2 regions of the Streptococcus sp. ALY_208 genome follow, and region 1 is predicted to be linked to the other one. Evidence: predicted binding sites of a transcription regulator. Region 1 holds the regulator's gene; the other holds the start of a gene.
What was found. Region 1 encodes Rex, which represses fermentation and respiration genes when NADH is low (regulators of the CRP and FNR family bind a similar motif). Its sites were predicted from a motif close to TTGTGAANTANTTCACAA; they were not measured.
Positions count from the first base shown of each region.

Region 1 (4,426 bases):
TATCACAGAAGGCGCTATTCCATTTGGTGCTGCTGACCCAGTTCGTGCTATTCCTAGCTTTATGGCTGGTTCAGCTCTTACAGGTGCCTTAGTTGGTCTATCAGGCATTAAGTTGATGGCTCCACACGGTGGTGTATTCGTTGTTGCTCTAACGACTAACTGGTGGCTCTATCTTGTCTATGTCGCTATTGGTGCTATTGTATCTGGTATACTCTTTGGAGTGTTACGTAAGGCAAAATAATTTAAGAAATAAATAGTAGAAATGGTTAGAAATTTTTATTTCTAACCATTTTTTTGATTTTATTTTACGAATATATAGATGGAGGATATTATTATGTATACTATTGGAATTTCAAATGATGCCTTAAAGCCCAGAGAGCGTTTAATGGCTCAAGGGGCAGAAGAACTCAGTCATCAGGAACTATTAGCGATTATATTACGTACTGGGACAAAAAAAGAGCCAGTCTTATCTTTAGCTAATCATATTATTAGTCAGATGGATAGCTTGGCTGATTTTCGTCAACTCTCTTTAAAAGAGTTGCAAAAGCTTGATGGTATAGGACCTGTGAAAGCTATAGAAATCAAGGCGATATTAGAATTTTCAAGACGTGTCAACAATGCAGTGCCTGAAAAGCGTGAGCGTATCCTTTCTAGCAGTCAATTGGCCAAAAAAATGATTGAGGAGTTGAGAGATAAAAGGCAGGAACATTTAGTTGCTCTTTATTTAGATACCCAGAATCGTTTGCTCAAGCAGCAAACGATCTTTATTGGCAGTGTTCGTCACTCTATTGCTGAGCCACGTGAAATTCTTCATCATGCTTGTAAGTTGATGGCGACTTCACTGATTGTTGTCCACAATCATCCTTCGGGGCAGCCACGTCCTAGTCATCATGATATTGATTTTACCGAAAAAATAAAACGATGCTGTGACGACTTAGGAGTAGATTTCCTAGATCACATCATCGTTGGTAGTAAAAGTTATTATAGCTTTCGAGAAAGGAGTGACTTGATTCTTTAGAGCTCGTTAACAAAATAATCAAAGAGCTGTTGATCTGCAGAGCGATGATTTAAAAGTAATTCAGGATGCCACTGAACTCCCATGAAATGGATGTCTGGATTATTGGATTGAACAGCCTCTATTGTTTTATCATCAGGATCCATAGCTATCACATCTAAAAATGGTGATAATTCTTTGATACTTTGATGATGAAAAGAATTTATTTCTGTGGTTTTTCCATAAAATTCCGCTAGTTTTGAGTCCTCTTTGACAGACATACGATGGTAGAGGTAGTCACTAGGTTCATCTTGCCAATGATTTTCAATCGCCTGGTTGAGGCTTCCCCCCAGTGCCACATTCATCAGCTGGGTACCACGACATACTGAAAAAATAGGTTTTTCTTGCCGGATTGCCTCATCAATGATAGCAAATTCAAAGATGTCCCGTTTTCGTAAAAAGTCATCATCACTTGCAGTATTTTCTTCATGATAGAAGTCTGGGTCAATGTTTTGACCTCCGATTAAAAGAATTTTATCTACCTTTTCGACATAATCTTTAGCCTCTTGGGGGGGTCCTATAGGAATAAGCAGAGGAAGTCCACCTGCACGTTGTACACCCTGGATAAATCCTGTTGGTGCATAACTCCACATAATACCTGTATTGGGATTGGGTCTTTCATTTGTTGTAATACCAATAATTGGTTTAGGGGCCATAGACATCCTCCTTTAAATGTTTTTTCTATTAATCCTGATTCATAAAATAGAGTAGAGTTTGTAATTCACTGGTTAAATCGACATACTGGACAAAGACACCTTTAGGTAGATCTAAATTGACAGGTGAGAAACTCAAGATCCCCTTGATACCAGCTTCTACTAGCTGTTCAGATACTTCTTGAGCCTTGATGCTAGGTACTGTTAGGATAGCTGTTTGGCAGTCTGAATTTGCCAGTTTTTCCTTAAGGCTTGAGATGCCATAAATAGGAATATCATCAGTAGTTTTAGTGCCTACCAGCTCATTATCATCTGTATCAAACGCCATGATGATTTTCATTTTATTGCGCTCATGGAAGCGATAGTGAAGAAGTGCTCTTCCCATATTGCCACAACCTACTAGAGCAACATTGGTAATAGAATGATCATGGAGAATATCTGCAAAGAAGTTCATCAATTTTTTGACATCATAGCCGAAACCTCTACGACCGAGCTCACCAAAATATGAGAAATCTCTACGTACGGTAGCTGAGTCAACACCAATTGCTTCAGCAATTTGTTTAGAACTTGCTTTTTCAATATTTTCTGCGTTAAAGCGCTTAAAAATTCTATAGTAGAGTGAAAGTCGTTTTGCTGTCGCTTTAGGGATGGATTTGTCAATGGCCATATGATCAACTCCTAATTTCATTTAAAATTCAACTAGATTATAAACTAAGTTTGTGAAAACTGCAACAAATTAACTAATATAAAAAACCTATAAATAATATAGGTTTTAGCTATCAACTCTTTCTTTTGTAAAAATATCGCGTTCTACGAGACTGTCCATTAGAAAATAAAATTTATCTTGGATAATGTTCAGCTTGTCATTTTTAAAAATATTGACCTGACGTAGCCCTGACTGGTCTGTAATGATTAATTTAAAGGAAGTGAGGTCTTTATTGACCGTGAGCTTCAAAGGAAAGCCATTACCAGAATTAGGCACTTCTTCGAGAAGTCTATTCAGTTCATAGTGACCAAGCTTGTTTTGTTCAAAAGTAGTATCAATTAACGTATACTTTCGGACATTACTTGTAAGGGTGTAACGATATAGGCAATCATCAAGGTGGATAGTTTTTTCAAAAGCCATTGTTAAGAAAGTATCTCCTTTAATTTAGTAGTGAGTTGTTCAACATCTTGTGGCAGGGTTTGATCTGAGAAGCTGATTCGAATGGATTCATGAAGTCTATCTGAATCATTACCATAGTAAGCAGCAAGTACATGACTAGGATCAACAGTGCCGGCTGTGCATGCTGATCCTGTTGAGACAGCTATCCCAGATAGATCCAGCTGGGTTAGAAGGAGGCCATTATTGCTAGATGGAAAACCAATATTGACAACATAGGGTAGCGTATTATCTGTGCCATTGAGGTAGTAGTCCATATTAGCTAGATTAGATAAGAGTTGTTCTCTTAAATTACTGACATGTTGGTAGTGGTTAGTCATATCTTGATAGGCTTCTGTCATAGCTTGAGCCATACCAGCTATCCCTACCATATTTTCTGTGCTTGCTCGTCTTTTATCTTCTTGCTCACCACCATGTAGGAGAGAATCCATATGTAGAGGGTGAGTATAGAGAAATCCAACTCCTTTAGGTCCATGAAATTTATGAGCAGAAGCAGATAAGAGATCAATCCCTAGCTTTTCTGGATAAATAGCAATTTTCCCCATGACTTGAACGGCATCAACATGAAAGACAGCTTGATGGTCAGCCAATAATTCTCCAAATTCTTGAATCGGAAGGAGATCACCAGTTTCATTGTTAGCAAACATGGTACTAACGAGAATGGTATCGTCTCTCAAAGCTTCTTTGAGGCTGTCTGTAGTGATTTTATTTTGGTCATTTGGCTGGAGATAAGTCACCTCAAAACCAAAACGGCTTTCAAGGTATTCCATGGTGTTGAGAACAGAATGATGCTCAATAGCTGTTGTGATAAGATGCTTTCCTTTATTTTGATTAGCAAGAGCATAGCCTTGTATAGCGGTATTATTAGCTTCTGTACCGCCCGATGTGAAGATAATATTTCTAGGCTGAGTTTCGAGAAGTTCAGCAATAGTCTGTCGATTGTCTCGGAGTAAGTGACTGGCTGTACGTCCATAATTATGGATACTTGAAGGATTTCCAAAATTATTGGTCATTACATTGGTCATGGTTTCGATAACACCAGGGGTTAAGGGAGTTGTGGCAGCATTATCGAGATAAATCATCATCAATTGTCCTCACTATCTGCAGTATAAGTAAAGAGTGGGCTGAGCGGTTTGTGATTATGGATGCGTGTAATAGCATCTCCAATGAGTGAGCTAGCTGAGAGATAGGTTACATTGCTACAGATATTTTCTTTCGTTGCGACTGAGTCTGTGACAAGAATCTCTTTAATAGGAGCAGTTTCTAAGATATCAGATGCACCGCCTGCAAATAGACCGTGACTGGCGACAGCATAGATGCTTGAGGCTCCCTCACGTTCAACAATTTTAGCAGCTTCGGCTAAGGTTTTACCGGTATTTAAAATGTCATCAATCAAAATAGCTTTTTTACCGGTTACTTCACCAATGATATAGCCCTCTTCACGGTGCATATCATCTTGATCGTAGTCGATAATAGCGATAGGAGCATCTAAATATTCAGCTAAACTGCGTGCCCGCTTGATGCCTGAATTTTTGGGGCTTACCACCACAACATTTG
Region 1 covers NZ_JBZFUI010000005.1:176,201-180,626, reverse strand. Annotated here, with positions in the region: gene AC4HAI_RS06565 (PTS fructose transporter subunit IIABC) at 1-241, shown strand, start outside; gene radC (RadC family protein) at 335-1,018, shown strand; gene AC4HAI_RS06555 (gamma-glutamyl-gamma-aminobutyrate hydrolase family protein) at 1,015-1,710, opposite strand; gene AC4HAI_RS06550 (redox-sensing transcriptional repressor Rex) at 1,739-2,374, opposite strand; gene AC4HAI_RS06545 (DUF1831 domain-containing protein) at 2,480-2,833, opposite strand; gene AC4HAI_RS06540 (cysteine desulfurase family protein) at 2,836-3,951, opposite strand; gene AC4HAI_RS06535 (ribose-phosphate diphosphokinase) at 3,954-4,426, opposite strand, start outside.

Region 2 (4,426 bases), on a different contig from region 1:
TAATTTGTGGCACAAAGCAACTAAAATTAGTCACTTAACAGTGTGGACCCAACGGCTCTTGTTGTTTTTTGTATCGTTTTTTCCCTATACCACGAAGATTGTTGCCGCTAATTTTACCAATCATTTTGCCCAAGTCATGTATGGCATGATTACCATTTGGGTTTCAATTTGTGTGACTTGGTCAAATGTCGAAGAATTAAAGTGACCTTTATGGCTTGATAAAAGTCTGAGCTAAGCGACATCAGCTATGTGAGATTGAAAAGGTAACTAAATGAATGAAGATAACCTAAAGGCCCCGTTCATGATGAACGAGGCCTTTAGACATGAGAGGAAATGGATTAGACTAGTCTGATGTCTCCAACAATGGTATAGAGTTTATCCTGCGCCTCTTCAAGGCTCAGATCGGTCTCAAGGAGCCAGTAGCGAATAAAGGCTACTAGGGCGCCGGCAAAGGTGTGAATACCAGCAGGATCAATAAAAAGGCTAGCTGAGTTAGTCACATCTAAGTTGGCATTGACAATCATCCCTTGGAAGGCAGCAGAAAAACTAGCTGGCTGACTGGTTAGCAGCTGATGGATGATGAAGCGATTTTTTTCGACAGCTAGTATAATGTTGTCCAGAAAAAGTCGACTTTCTGCAGGAGTGATATGGTTGAGATCCTTGGCTACTGGACGGCAGGCTTCTTCCATTGAAATTAAAATTTCTTGAAGTAGGCTGTCGTAGAGATGTTCCTTGGTTTCATAGTGTTGGTAAAAGGCGTTACGAGAGACTTGGGCTTTTTGGCAAAGTTCTTTGACAGAAATTTTAGCCAGCTCTTTGGTTTTAAGGAGCTCTAAAAAGGCTTCTTGCAAATTTTTTTCAGTTTTTTCAAAGCGTAGGTCTTTTTTCAAGATGACAGTCCTTTCAATACTGTCATTTAAGTGACAGATAGCAAATAACTGTTTATTGCTTCATTTAAATGACAAGTGTAATATATTTATTATACTAAAAGGGAAAGATCTCTTCAATGATTGTGTAAGAGGAGATAGGAGATTAAGATGACAGAAACTAAGAAACAGATGTTACTAGGACTGTCTATGTTTGGTGCAGCAGGCTTAAATTTTAAATCTTGGATGGATCCAGAGGTTCATATGACCGACTATCCAGATATTTCGGTAGATGTCAAAGCGGCGCAGCTAGCGGAAAAAGGGAAGTTTCAATTCATGTTCTTTGGTGATTTCCCTGGGACCAAGGCAGTGACAGATGCAGATATGCAGACTATGGGGATGGATCCTTTGCTGATTGCGACGGTCATTGCCAGTCAAACCAAGCATATTGGCCTAGGGATTACCAGGGCGACCTCTTGGAACAATCCTTATGAAGTCGCTAGACAATTCAAGACACTGGATGCTATCAGTAAGGGTCGTGCGGCTTGGAATGCTGTAACCGGTGCCAATGGGGTCAGTGCTAATGCTTACGGCGTAAACCTGCCGTCTAGCTTTGACCGCTACGGAAAAGCCAGTGAATTTGTCGAGGCAGTTCAAAGATTATGGGCCACATGGGGGGAAGATGCGCTGGAATTGGATCCTGACAAGCAAGTGTTTGCGGACTATGATAAGGTTAAGTCTATTTCTTTTGAGGGGGATTATGTGTCGACCTCTGGAACCTTACCAATCCCCCCATCAAAACAGGGGCAACCACCGATTTTTCACTCAGGTGGCTCCAGCAATAGTGTGGCCTTTGCTGGGAAGGAAGCTGATGTCTATGTTGGAGAGGTTTGGACGGTTGATCAGGGGAAAGCTATGCGCCAGGCACTTAGTCAGGCTGCGGTTGCTAATGGTAGAAAGGCTGATGCCATTGCCTTTATCGCAGGAGTTATGCCCCTGATCGGTGATAGTAAAAAAGATGCTCTGGAGCGTCATGCCAGATGGATCGATGAGGAGACCTTCTACCAACGAGTCGCTCATATCGGCTATGCCCTGGGCGTTAACTTTACTATGGCTGATATTGAAAAGCCTATCAATCCTGAAATTCTAGATAGCGTGGCTATTACGCCCTACAGTGACCCACGGACTGAAAATATCATCCGGGTGGCGCGTGAAGGCTGGACTCTTCGTGAAGTGGTTTACCACTCAGTTATCGACTACCACCCTGCAGCAGTAGGGACAGCAGAAGACATTGCTGACCACATGACCGAGTGGTTTGAAAGCGGCGCTGCCGATGGCTTCTGGGTTATGCCTGATGTCTATGAAACAGATCTTAAGCGCTTTGTCGATGAGGTTGTTCCAATTTTACAAGAACGAGGGCTCTTCCATACAGAATATGAAGGGGATACTCTCCGTGAAAATCTGGGACTCCCTTATCAATATGGTGTGTGAGAAGAAGATTAGGTGACAGATGGTCTTCTTTTGTCATTTAAGTGACAAAAATGGTTGAACTGCCTCTTGACCAGTTGGGGTGAAAGCGATACCATAGCAAAAATGATTTATGAATTGAGGTATGCTTATGACAAATCGTGTAACAGAAATCTTAGGCATTGAAAAGCCGATCATTCAGGGACCCTTGGCTTGGTTAACTGATGGGAAATATGCAGGTGCAGTCAGCGCAGCTGGCGGTCTGGGTGTCCTTGGTATCAGTGCTGGTCAAAAAGTTGCGGCAAAAACAGTAGAAGAAACGATTGAAAATATGCGCCGTGAAATCCATATTGCACGTGGCATTACGGATAAACCGCTGGGAATCAATATTTCTCCTGGATATGAGCTGACTGATATTTTTACAGAACCGATGCTTGATCTTATGGCTGAAGAAGGCGTAGAAGTCGCTATCTGGGGTGGAGAGTTTTCTGCTACTTGGGCAAAGAAAATTAAAGACAAAGGCATCAAAATTGTCTTTCGTGCCGAAAATCCAACGGTTGAAAATACGGAAGAAGCCATCCAAGGCGGTGCTGATATCATTGTGGCGACTGGCTTTGATGAAGGCGGGACAGTTCCAGGCAAGGCCATCGGAACCTTCTCAATCGTCCCTATGATTGTTGATGCAGCTAAAGGGCGTGTGCCAGTCATGGCAGCAGGTGGTATTGCTGATAGCCGAACTGCACGGGCCGCTTTTGCCCTTGGTGCAGAAGGACTGTTTGTCGGTACTGCCTTTATGATGTCAGAAGAGTCTATCTTAGCGCAAAACATCAAGGAGATGGCTTTGAAAGCTGATGCCTCAGACCTCTTACTCTACCGTACAATGCCCGCCTATTATCGTTCATTGCCGGGGGATATTCCAAATCAACTCTTGAAAATGAGTAAAGCCGGTGCGACAGAAGAAGAAATTTTCCAAGTGCAACGGGGATACGATGGCATGCGCGATGGCATGCTCTTTGGCGATCTGACCAAGGGTTTTGCCTCCTTTGGACTTGGTATCTCAATGATCGATAAAATCGAACCTGTTTCTGTTATTATGGATAAGCTCATGAGCGGGATTGCAGATTTGGTATAACTCATGGAGAAATATTAGTGTCTATTGGCTTTCCAAATAGCACAAGATTTGTATAAAAGTTCTATCCGAGTTTGGATAGAATTTTTTGTAGCTATCATTTGGGCAATCATTCTACTCGTATTTTATTTTTAGGTTGAGCGTGTTACAATGACACTAGTATTAAAAAGAAGGAATTGAGTTATGGAGCCAGTCAATTTGTTGTTCACTGTCGATGATGCCTATGTCGAGCAGCTTAAAGTAACGCTCTATTCTGTTAAGCAAAATCTATCTGCTGCTGAGGTGCATGTTTATCTTCTGCAAAAAACACTCCTAACGAAGAACGACCAGCTAGCTCGTTTTTGTCAAACGTTAGATTATCATTACCATCCTATTATTGTAGGGGATCAACCTTTCAAGGATGCCCCGACGACAGATCGCTATCCTGATACTATTTATTATCGTCTTCTGGCGCACGAGTTTTTACCGAAAGATATGAACAAGATTCTCTATCTGGATGCAGATATCCTCTGTCTCAATGATTTTAGAGAGTTTTACCAGCAAGATCTGGGGCAAGATCTCTATGCCGCAGCCAGTCATAATGCTGACAGTAAAATTATGGATATGATCAATCAGCTGCGCCTTCAGAATTATGAGATGGAGTCCTCTTATTTCAATACAGGTGTTCTCCTTATGAATCTTCCTATGATTCATCAAACTGTAGAGCGTCAGGATATTTTAGAGTATATCGAAAAAAATCGGACCAAGCTGATTTTGCCTGATCAGGATGTCTTAAATGGCCTCTATGCAGACAGAGTACAAGCTGTGCCTGATGAGATTTACAATTACGATGCCAGATACAGTCGTTTGTACCAAGCACGCAGCGGCGGCGATTGGGATATTGACTGGGTTATTGAAAATACAGTCTTTTTGCACTTTGCTGGTCGAGACAAGCCTTGGAAACCTAATTATACTACCCGCTATG
Region 2 covers NZ_JBZFUI010000001.1:443,838-448,263, forward strand. Annotated here, with positions in the region: partial or broken gene AC4HAI_RS02190 (TMEM175 family protein) at 1-205, shown strand, start outside; gene AC4HAI_RS02195 (TetR/AcrR family transcriptional regulator) at 339-890, opposite strand; gene AC4HAI_RS02200 (NtaA/DmoA family FMN-dependent monooxygenase) at 1,038-2,357, shown strand; gene AC4HAI_RS02205 (NAD(P)H-dependent flavin oxidoreductase) at 2,485-3,465, shown strand; gene AC4HAI_RS02210 (glycosyltransferase family 8 protein) at 3,646-4,426, shown strand, end outside.
Region 2: the regulator Rex is predicted to act here: its motif matches at 2,388-2,405, upstream of AC4HAI_RS02205 (NAD(P)H-dependent flavin oxidoreductase).